3 regions of the Neptuniibacter sp. QD37_11 genome follow, and region 3 is predicted to be linked to each of the others. Evidence: predicted binding sites of a transcription regulator. Region 3 holds the regulator's gene; each other region holds the start of a gene.

Region 1 (7,579 bases), 1.1 Mb from region 3:
TCAGTACGCGCATGAAGATCAGGGTGGCGAACCTGCTCAACCTGAGGTTGCAGAGATCGAGCTGGTTGAACAAGCAAGCGTACTAAGCAAGATGAAGACGTGGTTTCAGGGCAATTTCTGATCCCAGTCAAAGGCTAATCGGAATAGAAAATAACTAAGCGCTGTTCAATTATAAAAGCGCATAATCTGGAAGGAGATCGGTATGTTTGAGTTAGCGGATAGCATTCCTCAAAGCGCCGTAATTAAAGTTGTAGGTGTCGGCGGTGGCGGCGGTAACGCTGTTCAGCACATGGTTAGCTCTGCAGTAGATGGTGTTGAGTTCATCTGTGCAAACACAGATGCCCAAGCTTTGGATAACATGCATTCTAAAACAGTTATCCAGATCGGTGGCGAACTAACTAAAGGTCTTGGTGCGGGTGCAAACCCAGAAGTTGGCCGTCAGGCTGCACTTGAAGATCGTGAGCGTTTAGCTGAAATGCTAGATGGTGCGGACATGGTATTTATCACGGCTGGTATGGGCGGTGGTACAGGTACTGGTGCAGCGCCAATCGTAGCTGAAGTTGCGCGTAGCCTAGGTATTTTAACAGTTGCTGTCGTAACTAAGCCGTTTTCATTTGAAGGTCGTAAGCGCCTTAAAATTGCGGACGAAGGTATACAGGAACTGAAAGAGAATGTTGATTCTTTGATCATCATTCCTAATGAAAAGTTACTTCCAGTACTGGGTAAGAACACCAGTCTGATTAATGCTTTCAATACATGTAACGATGTATTGAAAGGCGCGGTGCAAGGTATCGCTGATCTGATCATCCGTCCGGGTATGATCAACGTCGACTTTGCAGATGTGCGCACCGTTATGTCTGAAATGGGCATGGCGATGATGGGTAGCGGTAGTGGCCGTGGCGAAGACCGTGCGACTGAAGCGACGGAAGCTGCGATTAATAGTCCTTTGCTAGAAGACGTAGACCTGAAGGGGGCGAGTGGTATTTTGGTAAATATCACCGCTGGTCTTGATCTGAGCTTAGGCGAGTTCTCGGAAGTGGGTAACATCGTTGAAGAGTATGCTTCCGAGAACGCCACTATCGTTGTAGGTACTGTTATTGATCCTGAGCTTACTGACGAGCTTACAGTAACAGTGGTTGCAACAGGCTTGGGGCGAGCTGAACAGCAGCATGTAGAAGTTGTTAACACAGGCACAGGTCGTGCGTCTGCTGTTGCAACGGCTGCGGGCGCTGCGTCTGATTTCGATCAGCTAGAGTTGCCGGCAGTAATGCGAACTGCTCGTGATTCCCAGCCAAGAGAACGTGCTCAACCAGTAGAGATTCACCGCGAAGTAGAATCTGAACAGCCAGTTATGCAAAAGACTGGTACTGACGACATGGAATTCTTAGACATTCCTGCATTCTTACGTCGTCAAGCTGACTAATTAAACATCTTATACCTTCCAGGTATTACTTGGCCCGGTTTTCTATAACCGGGCCTTTTTTATCCCTGCTATTTCTGTTTTCTACGTTGTTTGTCGGAATACATTCTTTCATCTGCAATCTGTAATAGATCTTTTGCTTCATCAGCATCTGATTCGCTTGGGTATTCCACGCTGCCATAGCTGAACTTCGCAATGATGCCTTGGCCTTTATAGTGATAAGGGCTGCTGTGTGCGATCTCTTCAATACGCTGAATAAGCTCACTCGCTACATCCTGCGAACTGTCTGGTAACAAGATGATGAACTCATCTCCACCATAGCGAATGACTTTGTCTGTCGTGCGCAGGTTCTCTGACAGAATCTGGCAGAAGTGAATCAGAATGCAATCGCCAGCATGATGACCAAACACATCATTGATCTGCTTAAACCCATTCATATCGATCATGCTGATGGTTAAAGGCCTATTCTGCCGATCAGCTCTAGATCTCTCTTCATCGAGTAATCGCTCTAATTGATGACGGCTGTAGGTCCCCGTTAACTTATCGTAGATAGATAACTCTTCTACCTGCTGAAAGGCAGTCTGTAATAACGCTTGTTGAGAGTTAAAAGAGTGCTCAATGCTATTGATCTCTTCTAGCTCTGAGTCGAGTGCTAGCTTTTCATTAAGGTTGTGGTGACCTTCAGTTTCTTTGAGCTTTCTTTCTAGGCGTTTTAAAGGTTTAACTATATGGGCAAAAAGATCGCGAGAGAGAAAGAGGTAGGAAGAGATAACGGTAATAGAGAAGACTAAGAATAAACCCATCAGAACTTCGCTTACAGGAAGGCGGACTCTGTGTGCGGGAAAGGTCACGTCCAACACGCCGGCTATCTCACCTTGGTGTGCTTCGGTATGACAGGCTAAGCACTCCTGTTTGAATCTGAAAGCATGGTAATAATGAATCTGATCCAGCGATTCGATCTGAGTTGCATCCTGTTTGCTGCCTAACAGCTGGCTTATCTCTTCGGTGATTGCTCGATCACCACCAAACTGCTGCTGAACGGCTGCTCCGCGATACATGCTATAGGTGATATCGGGTGCATCCTCATTCATTGAATCAATGAGCTGATTAACTTCCTCATAACTGGTGCCCTGATTCATCGCTTGGCGCAGATCTTTAAATACTAACTGTCCAAGATATTGACCCTCTTGCCGAAGATCCTTTTCGATAGAAAGAAAGATCAATGCAAATACGATCATGGCTGCAAATAAGCAGCTAATCAAAGCAGCTCGATAGAGAGAGTTGAATAGTGTGCTTTTAAGGTCAGTTATGGGCCGCATTTTAGATTTTATATTTATAATTTTTTATTTTTGAGCGTTTAGTTTACTCACAGTTGTTCAGTGTACAACCAATAAAACTAGGCTATTTATTGATCCTTTGATATTTGTAGTATGAATTACTGAAATTGTTTGCCTTTTTTAACCAAACCGCTTGCGGTCAGTCAGTGCTGTGATACAATTCGCGCCGCGTTGGTGTTGAGCATATCAGCTCCACTAATTGCAGGATGGTCAGGTGTCCGAGTGGCCGAAGGAGCACGCCTGGAAAGTGTGTATACGGAAACGTATCGAGGGTTCGAATCCCTCCCTGACCGCCATCTATTAAAAACGAAAAAGCCTCGCTTAACCGCGGGGCTTTTTTGTATCTACAGTTCAGAGGGATGAGAACCCGAGAAGAGGGTTTGAGCCGAGCGTAGCGAGACAACGTGGGAGCCTGCTACCACGGCCCCGAAGGGGTGAAATAATCCCTCCCTGACCGCGATCTATTAAAAACCAAAAAGCCTCGCTTAACTGCGGGGCTTTTTTGTATCTGAAGTTTGGAGGGATGACAACCCGAGAAGAGGGTTTGAGCCGAGCGCAGCGAGACAACGTGGGAGCCTGCGACCACGGCCTCGAAGGGGTGGAATAACCCCTCCCTGACCGTCATCTATTAAAAACGAAAAAGCTTCGCTTAACGCGGTGCTTTTTGTATCTGTTGTTTACGAACATTCAAACACAGGAATATCTTCTATCCGTGTCGTATACCTTGGAGATAACAGTTCCCGTTTCATTTTAAAGTTCTGTTGAATGCCTTGACGGGCTAGGTGGAGGGTGTCTCGACCGTATTTTGAATTGATTTGATCCAGGCACTTCATCAGTTCTGGCTGGTCAGCGGAAGGGGTAAATATATCTGGCTGATAGGGGGTTGCAGTAGATATTTCTAACAGGCCTATTCCGGCTTTGTAGTATCTGATTCCTGTTTGGTATATCTGCTCAGCCAGTTGGCTTGTTACTTTCACTATGACTGCAGTATCGCATGTGGGAGTAGCAAATTGGTGGAATGCAGAGCGTTTGAAAAATGATTCCTTATCGTGGATAGAGTTGTGTGCAAAAACAATGATATTGCTGGTAGCACTCTCTTGGGCCCTTAGTTTTTGCGCGGCGATGGTTGCGTGTGTAGCAAGTGCCTGTTTTAGATCGGTGAGTCCTGTGATGCGTTGTCCAAAAGAGCGTGTGGAGTAAATCTGCTTTTTGGGTGAGCGAACATCGTCCCAGCTTATTCTTGTTAAACCATTGAGTTCTTCTGCTGTATTAGCGATTAAGATGGAGAAGTGCTTTTTCATCAACGCGGGTTTCGTTTGTGCTAGCTGCCAAGCCGTTTTGACGCCGAGAAGGTTGAGTCGCTCACCTATGCGTCGTCCGACTCCCCAAACATCCCTAATTTCCATCTGCTGCAGAATCTGCTTTCTGATTTGGTCGTTATCGATAACGGCAACACCGCTGAAGCCGGGTAGTTTTTTACTCGCGTGATTAGCAGCTTTTGCTAAGGTTGGGGTTGGGCCAAAGCCTACGCCTACGGGGAGCCTTACCTCCTTCCATACCTTCCTTCTGATTTTCATACTCAGCTCATACCAGCCTTCGGGTGGTATGTAGTGGTCAAAGCGTAAAAAGCATTCATCTATAGAGTAGATGTGTTGTTCTGGAGCAAAAGAGGCGCAGAGTTCCATCATGCGTGAAGATATATCAGCATAAAGCTCATAGTTGCTGGATCGGGCAACTACGCCTGCTCTGTCTAGTTGGTCTTTGATTTTGAAATAGGGACCAAATTTGGGAATGCCCATCTTTTTAGCAATAGGGCAGGTTGCGACAATGCAGCCGTCATTATTACTAAGGACAACAACTGGGCGCTTTCGAATTGTAGGGTCAAATATTTTCTCGCATGAAGCGTACATTCCGGAAGTATCGATCAGGGCGTACATCTTAATTGAGCCCCTTCTTTAATGGGCGAAATAATCGAATAGAACGTGTAACCACACCCTCGATAGAAAATTCATCCTGTTCGGATAGTTGGTAGGGTTTATGGCCGGGAGCAGAAGAAAGAAGTTTTCTCTCTTTGATGCTCGCGATTTTGCAGACGAAGTTGCCATTTAGCGTGGCAACAATTACATCGCCTTCCTTCACCGTTTCGGCTCGTGAAACGACAAGAAGGTCATTTGGGAATATTCCAACACCACGCATAGAGCCACCTTCAACAAAGCCTAGGTAGGTTGCATGAGGGTGATCAATGAGTAGCTGATCGAGTGACAGTGCTAGCTCGGTATATTCCGCTGCAGGTGATTCAAAACCACTGATACCGGCGCTGGAGTAGATAGGAATAAAGCGCAACATAATAAGTACTGTTTATATATACAGTACTTATATTATCAGTAGAGATTTAAAGGTGCCAGTTTAAGTTTGTGTTGTGATGGAGGTGGCTGTGTGAGCCTGGGTAAGAGTTTCCGCCGTTACCGTTGGCATGTATTTAAAGAGAGCTTCTAGCGTCAAAGTTTAAACCTCTGAAGGAGTCTCCGAGGTTTCTTCAAGCTTTGCTCTATCTGCTTTAGATATGTAGCGCGGTTTGTTATTTTTTGGCGCTAATTTAGCCTTGGCCTGTTTTAGTCGCTTGGTGTGGATCTGCTTAATTTTTTTCTTGCGGTTCATGTTGTAGCTCGGCTATTTAAAAATCACAGTGATTATAACTGAAAATGGCTTCGATAATGTCAGGGAGCTTGAAAAGGTCTAGACATGTCACTGCGCCGGCTTTCGCGTATCTGGTCGTTTTATAACCCACTGAGAAAGCATAAGACTTATTCGTAGTTTCCCTAGTGCTACGCATAATGATGTAGCAATTTGAGATCTCACTCTTAATGTAAAACTGACATCATGCTATAAGTGATCTAAGGTTTTAGAGCTTTAAAACCGCCCCTTAGCCCTATATGATCGCCAAAAAAATATTTCTTGAGATGAATACCGATGAATAAAAGCCTTCTAACGAATCTGCTTGCCTTTACTGCATTTGCGGCGGGTCTGATTACAGATGATCGTGTGTTATTGACCGTTGGCTTGTTTGCTCTATCTGGTGCGCTAACCAATTGGTTAGCTGTACATATGTTGTTTGAGAAAGTTCCAGGGCTGTATGGCTCAGGAGTGATCCCTGCACGTTTCCAAGATTTTAAGCGCGGCATCAAAACCTTAATGATGGAGCAATTTTTTACTGAAGAGAATATTGAGCGTTTTCTAAGTGCTGATAATGGTAAACAGCCTGATCTACATTTAGCGCCAGTAATTGAAAAAGTCGATTTTGCTCCGACTTTTGATTCGCTTATCGAGGTTATCCAAAACTCTCCATTTGGGGGTATGCTAGCCATGGTGGGTGGCACCGATGCGCTTGAGCCTTTAAGAGAGCCTTTTGTGGAAAAGATGAAAAGCTCAATTGAAGAGATGACACGTGATGAAAATTTTATCACTCTATTAAAAGACGAGCTTGAAAGCCCTGATGTTATGGCTGAGATGCAAGAAAAGGTTGAAGTCATTGTTCAGCAGCGATTAGATGAACTGACACCTAGTTTGGTCAAAGAGATTGTACAGCAGATGATTCGCGAACATTTAGGTTGGCTGGTTGTCTGGGGTGGTGTCTTTGGTGGTTTGATCGGTTTTATCGCAGCGATTATCGGTGTGTAATGCTTCTATGAGAAAAGCCGCAAACGCGGCTTTTTTTGTGCCTGCTTCGGCATGAATGGTCTATGTTTGAGAGACGATAGAAAGGATAGAGAGATATGAATGATTTAAAAAAATTCTATATTAATGGTGAATGGATTAAGTCATCAGGCAATGACGTCTTGGATGTTTTTAATCCGGCGACCAATGAGGTTGTCTCTCAAATTAGCCTTGGTAATAATGATGATGTCGATCTCGCTGTTGACGCAGCTGTTGCTGCCTTTGCATCTTTCTCGCAAACCTCCAAAGAAGAGAGAGTCGCGCTTTTACAGCGTATTATTACTGAATATGAAAAGCGTGCCGAAGCACTTGTCGAGGCGACTACTGAAGAGATGGGCGCGCCATTGGGTTTATCGCGCCAAGCTCAAGTGCCGGCTGGGTTAGGGCATTTTAAGGCGGCTTTAAGTCTGCTTAAAAAGCATGATTTCACTGAGGTTATTGGCTCGACCCGTATCGTTAAAGAACCGATTGGTGTTTGCGGTCTTATTACGCCTTGGAATTGGCCGTTAAATCAAATCACCTGTAAAGTTGCGCCAGCTATTGCTGCAGGTTGTGCGGTTGTACTAAAACCTAGTGAGATCGCTCCGCGCACAGCGCACATATTTGCAGACATTATGCATGCAGCTGGGGTTCCTTCGGGCGTTTTCAATTTAATCGATGGTACAGGGGCAGCTGTAGGTGCTGCGCTGAGTGCTCACCCTAAGATCGATATGATCTCATTTACGGGGTCTACAGAAGCAGGCAAGCAAGTCTCTATTGCTGCAGCTGCAAACTTAAAAAAGGTCTCTTTAGAGTTGGGCGGAAAGTCCGCAGCCATTGTTCTGGACGATGCTGATTTCTCTAAAGTTATTTCTCGTTGTGTGAGAGCGGTGATGGGTAACTCGGGCCAGTCTTGTAATGCTCAAACACGCTTATTAGTCCCTGAATCACGTTTGAAAGAAACCATTGAGATCGCCAAAAAAACAGCGGATTTAATTGTTGTAGGTGATCCTCAATCAGAAGAAACAGTGATGGGGCCGGTGGTATCAGAATTGCAATGGCAACGCGTACAAGCTCTGATTCAAAAGGGCATGGATGAAGGCGCTGAACTCGTTGCTGGTGGTATTGG
Region 2 (7,579 bases), on a different replicon from region 3:
GCCTGCTTCAATAAATGAAGCAGATAGATCCGTTTCACCCCAAGCAGACTGATCCGTAGTGCCTGCACGGCCCAATTGGCCATATTGATTGTCACCAACGGACCAAATACGGCCGTTAGAATGAATCGCGTAACCATGATTAGCGCCAGCTGATACTTGAGAGGCTGGCACACCTGTATCGCCCCAAACTTTCCCCTCGCCGCCACGGGCCAGCTGCCCATTAGAGTTGCTACCCACTGACCAAATCGTACCCCCTTTAAGGCCGTAACAATGAGCAATACCACAGTCAATGCTCGACAAACCTTCTGGAACCGGAGCGGCTTGAATGTCCGGTGATTCTTCCACTCCCAATGGCGTGCGTAAATTAAAATCAGCAAAGACTGGCGTTGCAGCTAAGGCGATAGCTGTAGATAGCATGAGCTTCATCATGACGAATATCCTGTTTGGCTTTTATTATTATGATTATAATTATGATAAAGTACCCGCAAATCTACAACAGGCAAACTGTAAAATATGTCACAAAATTAAGATTAGCCTCCAAATCTATAGCACTAAGTTGTTGCATTAATATTAAAGGCTCACAAAATGTGTGCCATTTATAAATATTCATTATACTATTAGACAATAACCAGAATAAACCGGAACCTACAATGAAGAAGAATCTGCCTGTAACGGACCGTGAAGTAACGTTTGATAGGTCAACCAACATACTTTCGACCACCAATGCCAAAGGTATCATCACTTACGTCAATCCAGATTTCCTCCGAATTAGTGGATTCACAAAAGAAGAGCTTATTGGAAATAACCACAACATTGTTCGGCACCCAGATATGCCGCCTGCAGCGTTTGAAGATTTGTGGGCAACAATTAAGTCCGGCAAATCATGGCGTGGTATTGTAAAAAATCGCTGTAAGAACGGTGATTATTACTGGGTAGATGCTTATGTCACCCCTGTAATGAAGCATGGTCAAATTACTGAGATTCAGTCTGTTAGACGCAAGGCTGACTCTCAAGCCATTAAGCGAGCAGATGTGCTATATAAAAGCATTAACGAAGGTCGCTCTGTGCGCTGCTTTAAGAAAAGCCTGTCAACATTCCCTAAGACGGTTCTATCATCCGTTATCCCTACGGCAATAGCATTCGGAGTAACACTCGCGCTTCCGAGTTTGAGTGCTTTTCAGCAAGGTGCTGTTTTGCTAAGTGGCATATTGGGAAGCTCGGGGTTGGTGGCTTGGTCCCTTCTTCCTCTATTGGAGGCTATCAATGGAGCCAAAAACCGTCACACAAACCCTATTTCACGCTATGTATTTACGGGGCGCAATGATGATGCAGGAAGTCTTGCTTATGACGCAGGCATGCTTTCATCTGAAACGGCAGGATTGGTAGGCCGAATTCATAACTCCATGGAGATCCTTGCTCACGATGCGTCAGATCTGTCAATCTCAGTGGGTAGTACTAGCGAAGGCGTGCAGGCACAGTTCCAAGAGATGGATCAGGTAGCGGCAGCATTAAATGAAGTGTCCACAAGTATTCAGGAGGTATCAAATAATGCTCAACAAACCTCTCAAAGCTCCAATGAAGGCCGAGATGCAGCTGAGCGCGGTGCAGCCATTGTTAAGGAAAGTGCAGATTCACTTAACTCACTACACAATGAAATTGGTTTAGCTGCAGAAACGGTTCAAACGGTTCAAGAGCGCAGCAGTGATATTTCAAAAGTTCTGGAGGTGATTCAAAGTATCGCTGAGCAAACGAATCTTCTCGCACTAAATGCTGCTATAGAAGCTGCTCGCGCAGGTGATGCGGGGCGCGGATTCTCAGTTGTCGCAGATGAAGTTAGAGTGCTGGCCAGTAAGACACAAGCCTCCACAGAAGAGATTAGAACTATGATCAATTCTTTGCAGGATGGTGCAAACAATGCTGTTAATGTTATGCAGCAGAGTCGTGAGCACATGACGGAATGTGAAGAATTGAGTCAGCGCACGCTCTCTGCACTGGATGATATTGTAGGTTCAGTTGAAATGATTACGCAAATGAACATTCAGACTGCGACTGCTGTTGAGCAACAAAGTTCTGTAGCTGATGAGATCAATACAAGCGTTCATGCCATTCGGGATAAAGTCGAAGAAAGCGTTACTTCAATTGACACTACTGCACAGACCAGTGAACATATGGCTAGTTTAGCAAAAGACTTCTCCGAGCTAGCTCAACAGTTTTGGAACAAAGAATAGTTACCTGAGTAAAACTGAAAGATCGTACCCCGCCTCTTCTGCTAGCGCGGCAGCATTATTTGAAATCGTGGGGTGCGATTTATTAACTTCATTATTTGGTTTTAAAGTTGCGACTTTCTTACCTGCTGTATGCGTATCGCCAGATGTTTGATGCCGTTTATTGAAATTATTAATTCGGGCTGTGCGGGCTGCTTTCTCTTCTTTGAATTTAAGCCTTTTGGCAAGCTTCTCAGCCCCTATTTGAGGAATCTTTTTTAGTAACTTTGCAATTTCGTCATCATCTAGATCTTTGATTAAGGCTTCGATGGAATCTGTCACGCTTATATAACTCTATTTAATAACAAGGGTCTCGGAATATAAATCAACAATTAACAGGCTGCAATATTTATTTTAGTTATAATCAAAATTAATTTTCTTGAACAAAAAATCCACCTAATTCTACGACTCAATTCTTTGAATGAGTCGTCAGAGGCCCCAATTGCATTATTATAAGTATATTGCTGTTGTTAATCATGAAGCTGCCTTAATTATCGGGGTATGACTGTAATCGCACCTGAGCAGCAAGGTTAAGCAATGTGAGCCTTGTCAGCGATACGCGTGTCGCATTTTGCGTTATAGCCCACAGCGTATTGAATGCCTAGCGACATTAATCTGCGGTGCAATACGCTGTCTAGCGACTTATTACTGTAAATTAGTACAGTTGGAGGCATTGGTCTTTGACGATCAAGTGTCTTTTTAAGCGTTACGACGTACGGGCCGATATCATCCTGCATGCTAATAGCTTCAAGCGAGGCTTCTGCTGCACTTAAGAGGAGTTCGGTGCCAACTGTAACGCTCCCGCCATTATCATTTGCATCTCCAGCGCGAAGCTCTAAAAGTTGGCATACAGTAGGCACCCCTTGGCTTTTAGCAGCTAATGCTATTTTGGTAATACGGGTTAGAGCTGTTTGACGATCCTTTCCCGACCAGCGGTGGGCATTCTGATGGAATTGATCCACTAGCTGTCGAGAAATGGTCAAAATATCCATGTTGCTCACTGTAGAGTATACCTCCTCTTATGAATATCGATCCCAATAACCAAATGATGTTTGAAAGATAATTAAAAATCAATATAATAATAAAAAACTTACATTGGAGTCACCATGCAAATAAAAAAATTATCGGCCGGTTTAATTGCCGCTGCCACTCTATCCTTGTCTGGCATGGCATCTGCTGATTGCGCAGTGAGCAGCAAGTGGGCTATGACAGAGAAAAAACCAGCTGTCTATACATTAGAGACAGTGAATTTGGCAGCGTCATTCCCTTCTACTAAGGAAGTTGTTAAAGGTGGTCCTAAGGAAACCTTGCACCTTTCTCAATTCCGTATGGCTCCAGTAGAACCTAATACAAAATCAGGTGACCATAAAGACATTGTATTCAATAGTTATAATTATGGTGTCGTAGCAATTGATGGCGACTATACGGCGTATTTCCTGACGCGCAAATATTGTGGTGATACTGAGGGTGTGATCAGTACCGTTTGTTTCATTAGTGAAAACAGTGAAGCAAAAATGGATGTTTCTGGCGCCTATAAGGATCTGAGCGCATGTGACATTCAAACGCCTGAGCGCTTCACATCAAAGGATGCGGTTAAAACGTTCTACTTCTAATTAAGTTTAGCTCACATAAAGCAGGCATGGCCTGCTTTTTTGCACAATGCCAAATATTAAGCTCACACATGTGAGCTTATTTAAAATAGATGTGAGCTTTTTATTTACATGTGAGCTTATCTGAGTTAGTATTCCTAACATAGAGCAACGCCTCTAATAATTACAGATAGCGAGAACTGACATGAAAAGTATTCCTCAAACCTTCAAGTTCAGCCCAGAAGCACTAGATACTCTTAATCGCTTAATTCAAGAGCAGTTTAATGGTGCTGTAAAATCCTTCGCAAAACATTACCGAATTGAGCCCGCTAAGGCACAAGGTCTGACCAAAGGTACTGTAAAACATACCCTTCCTACTCTTTGTTTGATTGCAAGTATCTTGCGTTTCTCCCTTGATGACCTTATCCGCTCTGAAGATAAAGATCGCCTTGAATTATTGGCGCGAGAGGAGCACCAAAAGCTCCGCTTTTTAATTAAAGCACTTGGGTATAGTCGCGAGGACGCTGGTAAGGCCATTGGTTACTCAAAACTATATTTGTCGCATTTCACTTCTGGTGACCGCCCTTTGCCTACGGATCGCATGAAACGCTTGTTAAAGTCACATGATGAAGCGGTGCAGAATGAAGTTGTCGAACTTGTAAAATATGGTAAAGACTCCACGCAAACTCTGCTAGATATTCATAACCTGATTACTAATGGTCAGGTGGATGAGTTTGATGGGCCTGCCTCTTCGCAAGAGACTCCCCCGCTTGCTTTGAAGCGCATCATTACCGATAGCCACTGTGCGCCTACTTTGCAAAAAGATGACTGTGTTGAGGTTGAGCATGCAGAAGAAATTAATGAGAGCGGGTTTTATGTAATTGATGTCAGTGGTGATATTTGGGTTCGCGAGTTTACCCGTAACCTTCCACAAGGGTGGCGCACCAAAGATTCAAGTGGTGTTACCACTCTATCCGATGATGATATTTCAACCCTAAACGTTGTCGGGCGCGTAACGGCCATCACTCACCGGAAGGTGTAAAAAAACGGGACTGAACCAAAGTACATCTTGATACTGTTTATTTATACAGTATTATGGAGTCAGTCCCGTAACTCAACTGCTTGGTGATCGTTTTCACAGATTAATAAAAACCTCATACGTAATGTCGAGAGACACAACAATTAACCCACTGGAATAACTGGTGATCAAATGAGTAGTCTAGAATTTAACCTACTGGTTAACCTGTACCGGCGTGTGCTTGAGTGTCTGATTGAGCGTGGTACACCGCTAACATCAGATGAGTTGAGCAATTTGATTGGATGCACACCTGCGGAGATTAAACAGGTACTTCGCCATAAAGACTTAAACTGCAAGGACCTAATTTATTTCTGTGATGCGCCACTGGATTTCCATGATGAAAATTCAGATGCTCAGCTGAATATTGTGTGCCGATTGTACCGCTCTGGTCGGGCAGAAAAAGTGTTGGACGCACTACAAGCCCATGAGAATCAGGCATTGAATAATCAGTTTGATCGACTGGCAAATATCAAGCGTGAAGAGGCTTTGCGGATTCTGCGCCCTACTGCCCCTACCACACGCACGAGCGGCAATAACGCTCTGGTTAACCGTGAGCGTACTCTACGTAACCGTGGCTTGCAGATGGCATATAACCGCATGAGTCAACGTCGCTGCCATTAACCTAATGCTTGAGCAAGCCCTGCTGTCATTGCAGGGCTTGCCTTTCTCACAAATCTTTTGATTCATTCTTCCTGCTGTCATATACTGTATAAAAAAACAGTATAGGTCTGTCATGCTCAAGTTCATCCCACTGAAAGCACAGGCTGGGATTACTGGATTTGAATCTCCGGCTGCCCAGTATTCAGAATTAGAACTCTCATTAGATCAAATCTTGATTGAACACCCGTCAGCTACCTATCTAGGGGTAGTCGAGGGGGACTCCATGACTGGGGTTGGTATTTTCCCAGAAGATATCCTTATCGTCTCGCGGGCTGAGAAGGTTCGTAATGGTGACATCATTGTCGCTACCCTGAACGGTGGTTTTGTCTGCAAAATAGCTGACACTAAAAACCGGCGGCTTGTGAGCGCCTCTGAAGGCTATCGAGACCACCAGCTCAAAGAGGGGGATGATTTTATGGTGGAAGGAGTCGTGATCCGATCTATTCGCTTACACCGCCCTCTCCACAGAGCACTGAATTAACATGCAAGCTCTATTGGATATCAACGGGTTTTATGCCAATGCTGAACTCGTTTTCGATCCGAAGATTAGGGGTCGCCCCGTTGTTGTGCTAACAAATAATGATGGCTGCATTTGCGCCGTTAATCAGGCAGCCAAAGATGCCGGTGTTGGTAAAAAGTTTGTCCCTTACTTTCAAGTAAAGGAGGATCTGCAGCGGGTAAATGCTGTGGTCAGATCCTCAAACTATGAGCTTTATGCTGATATGTCGAGGCGCTTTATGGACACTTGCTCACGGTTTGCACCGAATTCCCATATCTATAGTATCGATGAATGCTTCCTCGATTTCGGCTCTAGCCATTCTGCACCCCCTGAAGGGTGGGATGCATATGGTAGGTATATGCGGAGGACAGTATGGAAAGAAGTACGCCTGCCTATTGGCGTTGGTATCGGCCCTACTCCGACGTTAGCAAAAGCTGCAAGCCACGCAGCAAAGCGCATTGAGGGATTTAATGGTGTCGCAGTGATCGACAGTGATCACGTTCGGAGAAGTATTCTAAGTCAGATGGAGCTAACAGATGTTTGGGGGATTGGACGACGTTTGGCTGCACGACTTGAATTACTAGGGGTTAAAAATGCGTGGCAGTTGGCAGAGTGTGACCCGGGTTGGATTCGTAAGCAATTCAGCGTACTCGTTGAGAGTACGGTCTATGAGCTTAAAGGCATTAAAAAACTGGATTGGGACGAGGTTCGGGCTCCTAAGAAGGAGATCTATTCCACCCGAAGCTTTGGTCAGAGAGTGATGGATAAAGCATCACTCAGGCAAGCCATTTTGACGCATGTCGGCATCGCGGCATCTAAGCTCCGCGATCAGAATAGCCTAAGCGGGCATATGGTGGTTTTTGGGGCCAATTCACCTCATGATAATGCGCCCTATTACAGCCGAAGTTTTACGCACAAATTTCCCTCATACACATCTGATACCACCTTATTAAGCGCTGCTGCGAGCAGGTTGGTTGATCAAATCTATTCCCGAGGTATACGCTTCTATAAAGTGGGTGTAGGGCTACTGGATCTAGTGAGAGAGGATACCTACCAGCGTGATATGTTCACCATCAATAAAGATAAGCCAGAATTGATGGCGTGTCTGGATAAGATTAATGGCCGCTATGGGCGTAACTCTGTATTTGTTGCAGGTCAGGGGGTAGAGCAAAAGTTCAGCATGCGTCGAGAGTTCTTATCCAAGCAGTACACGACACGATTAAGTGACCTTCCTGTAATTAAGTGCAAGTGAGTTAAGGCTCAGTGTTAGATAGCTTACGGAAGTGAAGTACGCCCTCGGCCATCACTTTTAAGAGAACAGCGCTTACCGCCCAAAATGCTAGCAACAGGACGGTCAACTCAATCCCCATGCCCTCACTGGGTAATTTAGCGATACAAAGGCCTAGCATGATGTCCGCAGACAAGAACGAAATAAACAGTAGAATATACGTAATCATTATGCACCCTAGCGCCATTCCATCTGTAGGGA
Region 3 (7,579 bases):
TATCAGCGACAATGTTCGCTATTACCGTGCCAAAGCTACCTGCACCCAGCACTGCAACCTTACGAATATCAGACATAGATAAATTTCGCTTCTACCAACTATTTTTCCGAATCGTCCATACTATCTAGGACTTTATTAACGCCTTTAAACAGGTAAATCACAATTAGATAGCCCATAGCAGCCAAGCCTAAAAAAAGCATAAGCTGCAATGGATCTTCCGTTCGCTGATAACCTGCCACACCTAAAGCTGCAATTACTGCGCTGAAAACAACTGCAGCAATAGAGGCGATACGATTAGTTTTGTGTTTGTCCTGATCTGTCACTTTCAACATCACTTTCAGGGTTAGTTACTGTCTCAACCGAAGGTTCTTCAGCTGCAACAGGCTCAACCGCACTTTCGTCAGCTACGTCTTCGTTTGCTTTTTCTTCCACTAGGTCAGCGTTTGGTTCCTGAACAGCTTCAGGCGTTACTTCAGCCGTTTTATCTTCGCCAGTTTCTTCAGCATTTTTCTCTTCAAGCTCTGCATCGTCAGCCGGTGCTTGTTCAACGGTTGATTCTTCGCCCTCTTTTTCTGTAACAAGCGCTTCAGCAGTAGTTTCAGGTACTTCTTCCATTGCGGGTTCAGAAACAGCAGACTTAGGCTCAGCTAACAGCTCGGCTTCAGGGTGAACACATTCCAGCTTAACGCCTGTTTCAGCTTCAATTTCTGGAATAAGGAAGGAATCATCTTCACAAGCGAAACAGATTGATGCACCTGTGGCACCGGCGCGACCTGTACGACCTATGCGGTGAACATAGTCATCAGGGTCTTCTGGCAGCTGATAGTTAAATACGTGAGTAACACCATCAATGTGGATACCACGACCTGCGACATCGGTCGCAACTAGCACCTGAATTTTACCGCTGCGGAAATCTTCTAACGTTTTTACGCGTTTTTGCTGTGGAATTTCACCAGACATAAGCGCAGCTTTAATTCCATCTTTACATAGACGGTCTGCTAGCTTACGCGTCTCATCACGGCGGTTACCAAAAACGATAACCTTCTCCGCGTGATCCTTATCCATATAATTACGAAGCAAACGGTACTTTTGCTCGCCAGAGACTAAATAAACGGTCTGACTAACATTGTCCGTCGTTTTAATTTCTGGTGCGATCTCGATTTTAACCGCATCCAAAGTCCACTGCTCTGCAAGGTTAAGTACTTCATCCGTAAACGTTGCACTGTAAAGTAGTGTCTGTCGATCACTACCTTTACGCGGTGTGTTACGGACAATAGTTCTTACATCTGGGATAAAGCCCATGCTCAGCATGCGGTCGGCTTCATCAAGAACAAGCACCTCAACATTCCATAGATCGACATCCTTACGATTGATGAAGTCGATCAATCGACCTGGCGTTGCGACTAAGATATCAACTGGCTTTCGTTTAAGGTTTTGGCGCTGCTTTTCATAATCCATACCGCCCACAAGGCTAACAATATGTAAACCTGTGTACTTCGCTAGGCCTTTTGCGTCTTCAGCAATTTGCAGTGCAAGCTCGCGCGTAGGTGCAACGACCAAAGCACGAGGTTCTGCTAAACGAGGTTTCTCGTCTAACGGGTAGTCAATCAAATCCGTAACAATACCCAGAAGGAAAGCTGCAGTTTTACCGGTACCAGTCTGTGCTTTACCAATGATATCTTTGCCAGCAAGTGCAGCAGGAATAGTTTCAGCTTGGATCCCTGTGCAGTATTCAAATTTAAGGTCATAAACCGCATGAAGGACGTCATCCGGCAGATTAAAATCTAAAAAACGCTTTTTACCTTCTACCTCAGGCACGACGAATTGTTCTGGGTTCCAAGACGCAGCTTTAGAGCGGTTGTTGTAACGACGACGTCGTTGAGGCTTACGTGCAGAAGAATTTCTTTTTTTGTTAGCGCTTTCAGTCTGCTCAACTGATTTATTTTCTGTACTCAATTCAACAATTCCTAAGAAAAATTTCGCCGATAAGGCGGTAAAGCGGCTAAAAGCTGCTTTCCATAACGACGGGTAATAAACCGTCGATCAAGCAATGTTATTTTGCCGCTATCGCTCTCAGTTCGTAGTAAACGCCCTGTAGCCTGGGTGAGGCGCATTGATGCCATCGGGATAACCCATTCTTGAAACGGGTTACGCCCTTGCGATTCTAACCATTCACCGTAGGTTGCCTCAACCGGGTCATCCGGTACACCAAATGGCAACTTCGTAATAATTACATGTGTTAGGTAATCACCAGGTAAATCTACGCCTTCAGCAAAAGAAGCCAAACCAAAAATAACACTTGGTTTATTAGCATCGATACGCTCTCTGTGTTGTCGCAAAATTTCATGCTTGGCAAGTTCGCCTTGCACAAGAATATCTGCTGATATACTAGCAGGCATACGCTCAAGAACATACCGCATCTGACGCCATGAGCTAAATAACACCAAGGATGCACTTCCCTGTTCTAAAATTGGCAATAACATTGCCGAAATTTCTTCATTATGGTCATCAGGGTTTCCTGGATCGGTTTTCATTGCAGGGACATGCAATTCGGCCGCATTTTGAAAATCAAATGGACTCATAAATATATTACAAGGACTATCCGTTGGTATGCCAAGATCAGCATATAGTCGATCAAACCGCCCTAGTGCGGTTAGCGTAGCCGAAGTAATAACAGCACCGTAGCAGTTTTTCCAAAGGTGCTCTTGTAAGGTTTCCGCCGCTGACACTGGGCTACTGCAACACTCAATATCAATGCCATCATTACCATCTACTTTAACGATCCAGCGGGCCGTCGGGAGTCCTGATGTCGAATCAGATACAGCGTAAGAATTAGCTAACCAATACATCGATTGCATACGGGATAAAAGCACACCCATCTGCGGATACCAAGTTTCACAGATAGCTAGGGGCAGATCGGCTAACTCACCATCCATTCCTTCTTTCAGAAGATCAACAATCTGCTCAAATTTTAAAACGACTCTCTCTGCAGCCTGAGCAAAATTGTGAAAGGACAACTGTAACGGTTCAGGAATCATACCTTGCGCAAAACGATAGCGATCACTTGGGCCTTGGAGTTTATCTTCAAGTATTTGATTTAATAGAAGTTGGACTTCCTTCAAGGAATTTTCCATATCTGCAAAAGGGTTAGCTAACTTCTCGATATAATTTCGAAGTACTATGTGATCAGACGCGTCATTCAATAATTTATTGAGGCTGCGTGTTGCTTTGCTCATCCAACGGATACTGGATTTAACACGTAAGCTATAAGAAAAATGCCCCGTAGTTTTAGTGCCTAGGTGATGGCCTTCATCAAAGACATAGATGGTATCTTCCGGCGGCGACAGAATAGCGCCGCCTCCAAGAGAGAGATCAGCTAAAACAAGATCATGGTTGGCAACTATCAGATCCCATTTATCCAACTCTTGTCTAGCCTTAAAGAATGGACAGATTGAAAAGTTACTGCAGCGACGATTTGTACACTGCATATGATCGCTAGTAGACAACCGCCAAACAGCATCAGGCACTGTATTCTTTAAAGCATCCCTATCGCCATCCCACTCACCCGAGGCATAGTGACTAAGTAGAGATTTAACCTCATCAATATCTGAGGTCTGAAGTTTTTGAGCTACTTCATCTTCATACAATGCAATTTGGCCTAATTCATTCTGTTGCTCCAATATTTTCTCTGCATTGGAAATACAAAAATATCGTCCTCGGCCTTTAGCTAAACCATAAGTAAGATTGATTCCGGCATCGCTAATCAGCTGTGGAAGGTCTTTAAGAATAAGCTGTTCTTGAAGGGCAACTGTTGCTGTAGAAACAACAACTTTCTTTTTTCGTTGCTGGGCTATAGGAACAGAAGCCAAAAGATAGGCCATCGTCTTACCCGTACCAGTACCAGCCTCCGTGACGCAGATATGCTGACCACCGGTCCTTTCGCCTTCAGAATTGGCAGTAATAGCGCCCAAAGTTTTCGCAACCTCAGCAATCATCAATTTCTGGCCATAGCGAGACTTCAATCCTCTGTTATTGAGAAAAGTACTGTAGGCCTGCTGTATTGTTTGCTTGAGCTGCTTATCTAACAAAACCGTATTCCATCGAAAATCTAGCCGCGATTCTAACAGTTATGACAGTTTAATAACAAAAATACTGTATAAAAAAACATAAGTTGCTTTACAAACCCAAAATACTGTATAAAAATACACGTACTGTATAAACAAACAGACAAGATCATGAAGCTGACTAAACGACAAACGGAAGTTCTGGATTGCATCAAGCGTCACATTGGCGATACCGGCTACCCACCTACTCGCGCAGATATTGCCCGCGATTTAGGGTTTAAATCAGCTAATGCAGCTGAAGAACACTTGAAAGCGCTGGCAAAAAAAGGCGCTATAGAAATTATTCCGGGTACTTCACGAGGTATCAGAGTACCTGAATTGGAAGAGGAAAATAGCGGCCTACCGATTGTTGGTCAGGTAGCAGCAGGATCGCCAATACTTGCTCAAGAGCATGTTGAAGATCACTGCACAATCTCCTCTGACTTCTTCCACCCTAAGGCGGATTATCTCTTAAGGGTGAAAGGTAGCAGTATGAAAGATGTAGGCATCATGGACGGTGATCTACTGGCAGTACACCAATGCCAAACAGCAAAGGATGGGCAGATTGTAGTCGCTCGAATAGAAGATGAAGTTACCGTAAAACGCTTCAAGCGTGAAGGTAACATCGTTTATCTAATTGCTGAAAATGAAGAGTTTGAACCGATTGTAGTGGATTTAAACGAACAACCACTGGCAATAGAAGGTTTAAGCGTCGGCGTTATTCGTAGAGGTAACTAACCATGATGGCATTTCACGCGAACCAAACAACAGCAATCATGCAGAGCACATCTGCAAATGAAAAAATTTTCACTAAGCAAAAGCCAGCTAATCAGCTTGCAGGTACGATGACTGAAATCGTTGTCCAAGATGAGAATTTTTCTAACATCCCAATGTTGATGCCATTGCTTGCACAACTAAGTCAGGATGATCGCTGGTTTGTGTGGATTGCTCCACCTGTGTTATTACCGAAAAACCTTCTGATTGAGGCAGGCATTGATCTGACTAAAGTCATTCTGCTCAACCCAGATAACAAACATAGTACCTTTGAGCTTGCTAAACAGGCGCTAAGCACAGGCACTAGCCACGCTGTAATATCATGGCCTGGATACTTAAATGATGAAGAATTTAACGACTTAGAAAGTGCCGCTAAGAAAGGACAAAGTCACGGAATTATAATTAGACGCCGTCAACATAGTTAAGTATTAGCTTCCATTTTTGTAAAGGCGCCTAGTTAAAGTATCATCACCCCAATAATGAGCTTTATCTGAGAGAAGCTCATTATCAGAGATTGCTTAATGAATAGTTGGAGGGATCTCTTCTTCAGGCTCTTGTTCTAAACCCACCCCAGATTCCGCCATCATCTGGATGCCTGCGGTTAACATAACGCGAGCGACATCTAGATATTGATCACTTAACTGTTCTTTAAGTGCATCTGAAAAATTAACTTTAATCATCGGCTCTTCATCGCTGTCCATATTCCGGATTGCTAGGCCACCTTCATCAAGTTCTATTATTTCAAGCACGGTCTCGGGTGTTAGTCCTGACACTTAATTTACCACTCTTGCATGCCTTCTCTGAGGCGATTAACTAATTCCGACAGTGAATCAAACCAAGTTTGATACTCAGTAATGATTTCACCATCCTCTGCATGATCAGGATTGATCTGCAGCACATGTATTTCAGAAACACTGTTAGTTTCAGTCACTGCTTGTTTGGCATCTGAACCATGCCAGCAGGCTTCATAAGCGGACATCATTTTATGCAACCAAGATGAATCATCGGATTCTAGGTTGTTTAACTGTGTCAACTCAGGGCTTTCGACGCCGGTCTGGGCCATTTCCGCAGCTAACGCACGATAGCCTTGAAAGCTTTCCGTATCGACTTTATACCATTCAGCAATTTCGCGTAAAAAAGCATCATAGGCTGACGTCAGGTGGAACAACACTGATTCGTTATAAGACTCTATCAATGCATGCTTGCTCCAACTGGTGTCATCTTGCGCTTTTTTAAGCTGTTCTAGATGAAGTCGTGTAAAGCTCAACTTCTGATTCGTGCGTGCCTGATATATACCGCTCATGAAATCCCCGATTATTTCTTCTTCGCTTTTTTACGGGTCTCTTCTTCGACCCATTTACCATCGCGATAGAATGCACGCCAACCAGTCGCTTTACCATTGACCTCGGTCATAACGTACTGCTCTTTAGTCTTTCTGCTATAGCGAATGACACTCAAGTTTCCATCTGAGTCATTCTTAGGCGCACTGAACAGGAATTCATATTTCGGATCAATCTCAGACTGATGCGGCAGTATTTCAACAATTTTCGGGGCACGTGTTTCTCTGTTTCTAGGGAACTGACTTGCTGCCAAGAACAAACCAGATGCTCCATCACGCAGGATGTACGTATCCTCTACCTTTTCGCACTGAAGCTCAGGCATTGGAACAGGATCCATCTTAGGTGGCGCAGGCTCTCCGTTTTTCAACAACTTACGGGTATTTTTACACTCAGTGCAACCGAAGTATTTACCAAAGCGACCGGTTTTAAGTTGCATCTCAGCTGAGCATTTATCACACTCTAGAACAGGCCCATCATATCCTTTGATACGATATTCACCCTTCTCAACTTCAAAACCGGAACAATCAGGGTTATTACCACATACGTGTAATTTACGATTCTCATCGATCAGATAAGAATCCATTGCTGAGCCGCATAGGTTACAACGGTGCTTCTTACGAAGAATGCGAGATTCTTCTTCATCATCGCCATCAGCACTAACAACTTCGTCACCAGAGACTAGGTTGATCGTACACTTACAACGCTCTTTGGGTGGCAAGCTATAGCCAGAACAGCCTAAGAACACACCTGTACTACCGGTGCGGATCATCATATCTCGGCCACAATCTGGGCAAGAGATATCTGTCTCTGTAGGAGAATTCGGGCGCATACCATTCTCAGCATCCTGCGCCTCTTCCAGCTTCTTAGAGAAATCAGCGTAAAACTGATCTAAAAGCGCTTTCCAATCAGCACTGCCTTCAGCCACATCATCAAGGCTTTCTTCCATACGTGCTGTAAAGCTGTAATCCATCAGGTCAGAGAAGTTCTCACCTAGACGCTCTGTAACAATATCGCCCATTTTTTGAGCATAGAAACGTCGGTTCTGAACTTCTACATAACCACGATCTTGGATCGTCGAAATAATCGCTGCGTATGTCGATGGACGACCAATACCTCGTTTCTCAAGCTCTTTAACTAGGCTTGCTTCGGTGAAACGAGGAGCCGGTTTCGTAAAATGTTGCTTAGGCAACAGATCGACTAAATTTAGATTATCGCCAGCTTGAACATCAGGCAGGATAATATCTTCTTCACCTTTGCCCTTCGCTGGCATAACGCGTGTGTAACCATCAAACTGTAGGATTCGACCTTTGGTAACTAATTCAAAGTCACCGGCAGACACAGTTACACGCGTGCTTAGGAATT

Evidence for each region. The regulator LexA, encoded in region 3, represses DNA repair genes until DNA is damaged. The targets are predictions, from matches to a motif close to TACTGTNTANNTANACAGTA.
Region 1: the regulator LexA is predicted to act here: its motif matches at 5,110-5,129, upstream of ACMXYT_RS05345 (S24 family peptidase).
Region 2: the regulator LexA is predicted to act here: its motif matches at 5,635-5,654, upstream of ACMXYT_RS18570 (LexA family protein).

Annotation. Positions count from the first base shown of each region.
Region 1 is NZ_CP180552.1:1,188,408-1,195,986, forward strand. It holds gene ftsA (cell division protein FtsA) at 1-121, shown strand, start outside; gene ftsZ (cell division protein FtsZ) at 203-1,423, shown strand; gene ACMXYT_RS05320 (GGDEF domain-containing protein) at 1,492-2,739, opposite strand; tRNA gene ACMXYT_RS05325 (tRNA-Ser) at 2,966-3,053, shown strand; RNA gene ACMXYT_RS05330 (RtT sRNA) at 3,096-3,217, shown strand; RNA gene ACMXYT_RS05335 (RtT sRNA) at 3,260-3,381, shown strand; gene ACMXYT_RS05340 (Y-family DNA polymerase) at 3,435-4,694, opposite strand; gene ACMXYT_RS05345 (S24 family peptidase) at 4,696-5,103, opposite strand; gene ACMXYT_RS05350 (DUF2986 domain-containing protein) at 5,263-5,415, opposite strand; gene ACMXYT_RS05355 (DUF445 domain-containing protein) at 5,728-6,435, shown strand; gene ACMXYT_RS05360 (aldehyde dehydrogenase family protein) at 6,531-7,579, shown strand, end outside.
Region 2 is NZ_CP180554.1:231,914-239,492, forward strand. It holds gene ACMXYT_RS18535 (RCC1 domain-containing protein) at 1-429, opposite strand, end outside; gene ACMXYT_RS18540 (methyl-accepting chemotaxis protein) at 651-2,228, shown strand; gene ACMXYT_RS18545 (hypothetical protein) at 2,229-2,546, opposite strand; gene ACMXYT_RS18550 (hypothetical protein) at 2,795-3,265, opposite strand; gene ACMXYT_RS18555 (hypothetical protein) at 3,371-3,877, shown strand; gene ACMXYT_RS18560 (helix-turn-helix domain-containing protein) at 4,059-4,895, shown strand; gene ACMXYT_RS18565 (hypothetical protein) at 5,064-5,552, shown strand; gene ACMXYT_RS18570 (LexA family protein) at 5,665-6,072, shown strand; gene ACMXYT_RS18575 (Y-family DNA polymerase) at 6,074-7,342, shown strand; gene ACMXYT_RS18580 (hypothetical protein) at 7,344-7,547, opposite strand.
Region 3 is NZ_CP180552.1:2,299,284-2,306,862, forward strand. It holds gene ACMXYT_RS10570 (NAD(P)H-dependent glycerol-3-phosphate dehydrogenase) at 1-76, opposite strand, end outside; gene ACMXYT_RS10575 (hypothetical protein) at 99-323, opposite strand; partial or broken gene ACMXYT_RS10580 (DEAD/DEAH box helicase) at 649-1,956, opposite strand; gene dinG (ATP-dependent DNA helicase DinG) at 1,968-4,088, opposite strand; gene lexA (transcriptional repressor LexA) at 4,233-4,841, shown strand; gene ACMXYT_RS10595 (cell division inhibitor SulA) at 4,844-5,302, shown strand; gene ACMXYT_RS10600 (hypothetical protein) at 5,396-5,650, opposite strand; gene ACMXYT_RS10605 (DUF6586 family protein) at 5,656-6,180, opposite strand; gene topA (type I DNA topoisomerase) at 6,192-7,579, opposite strand, start outside.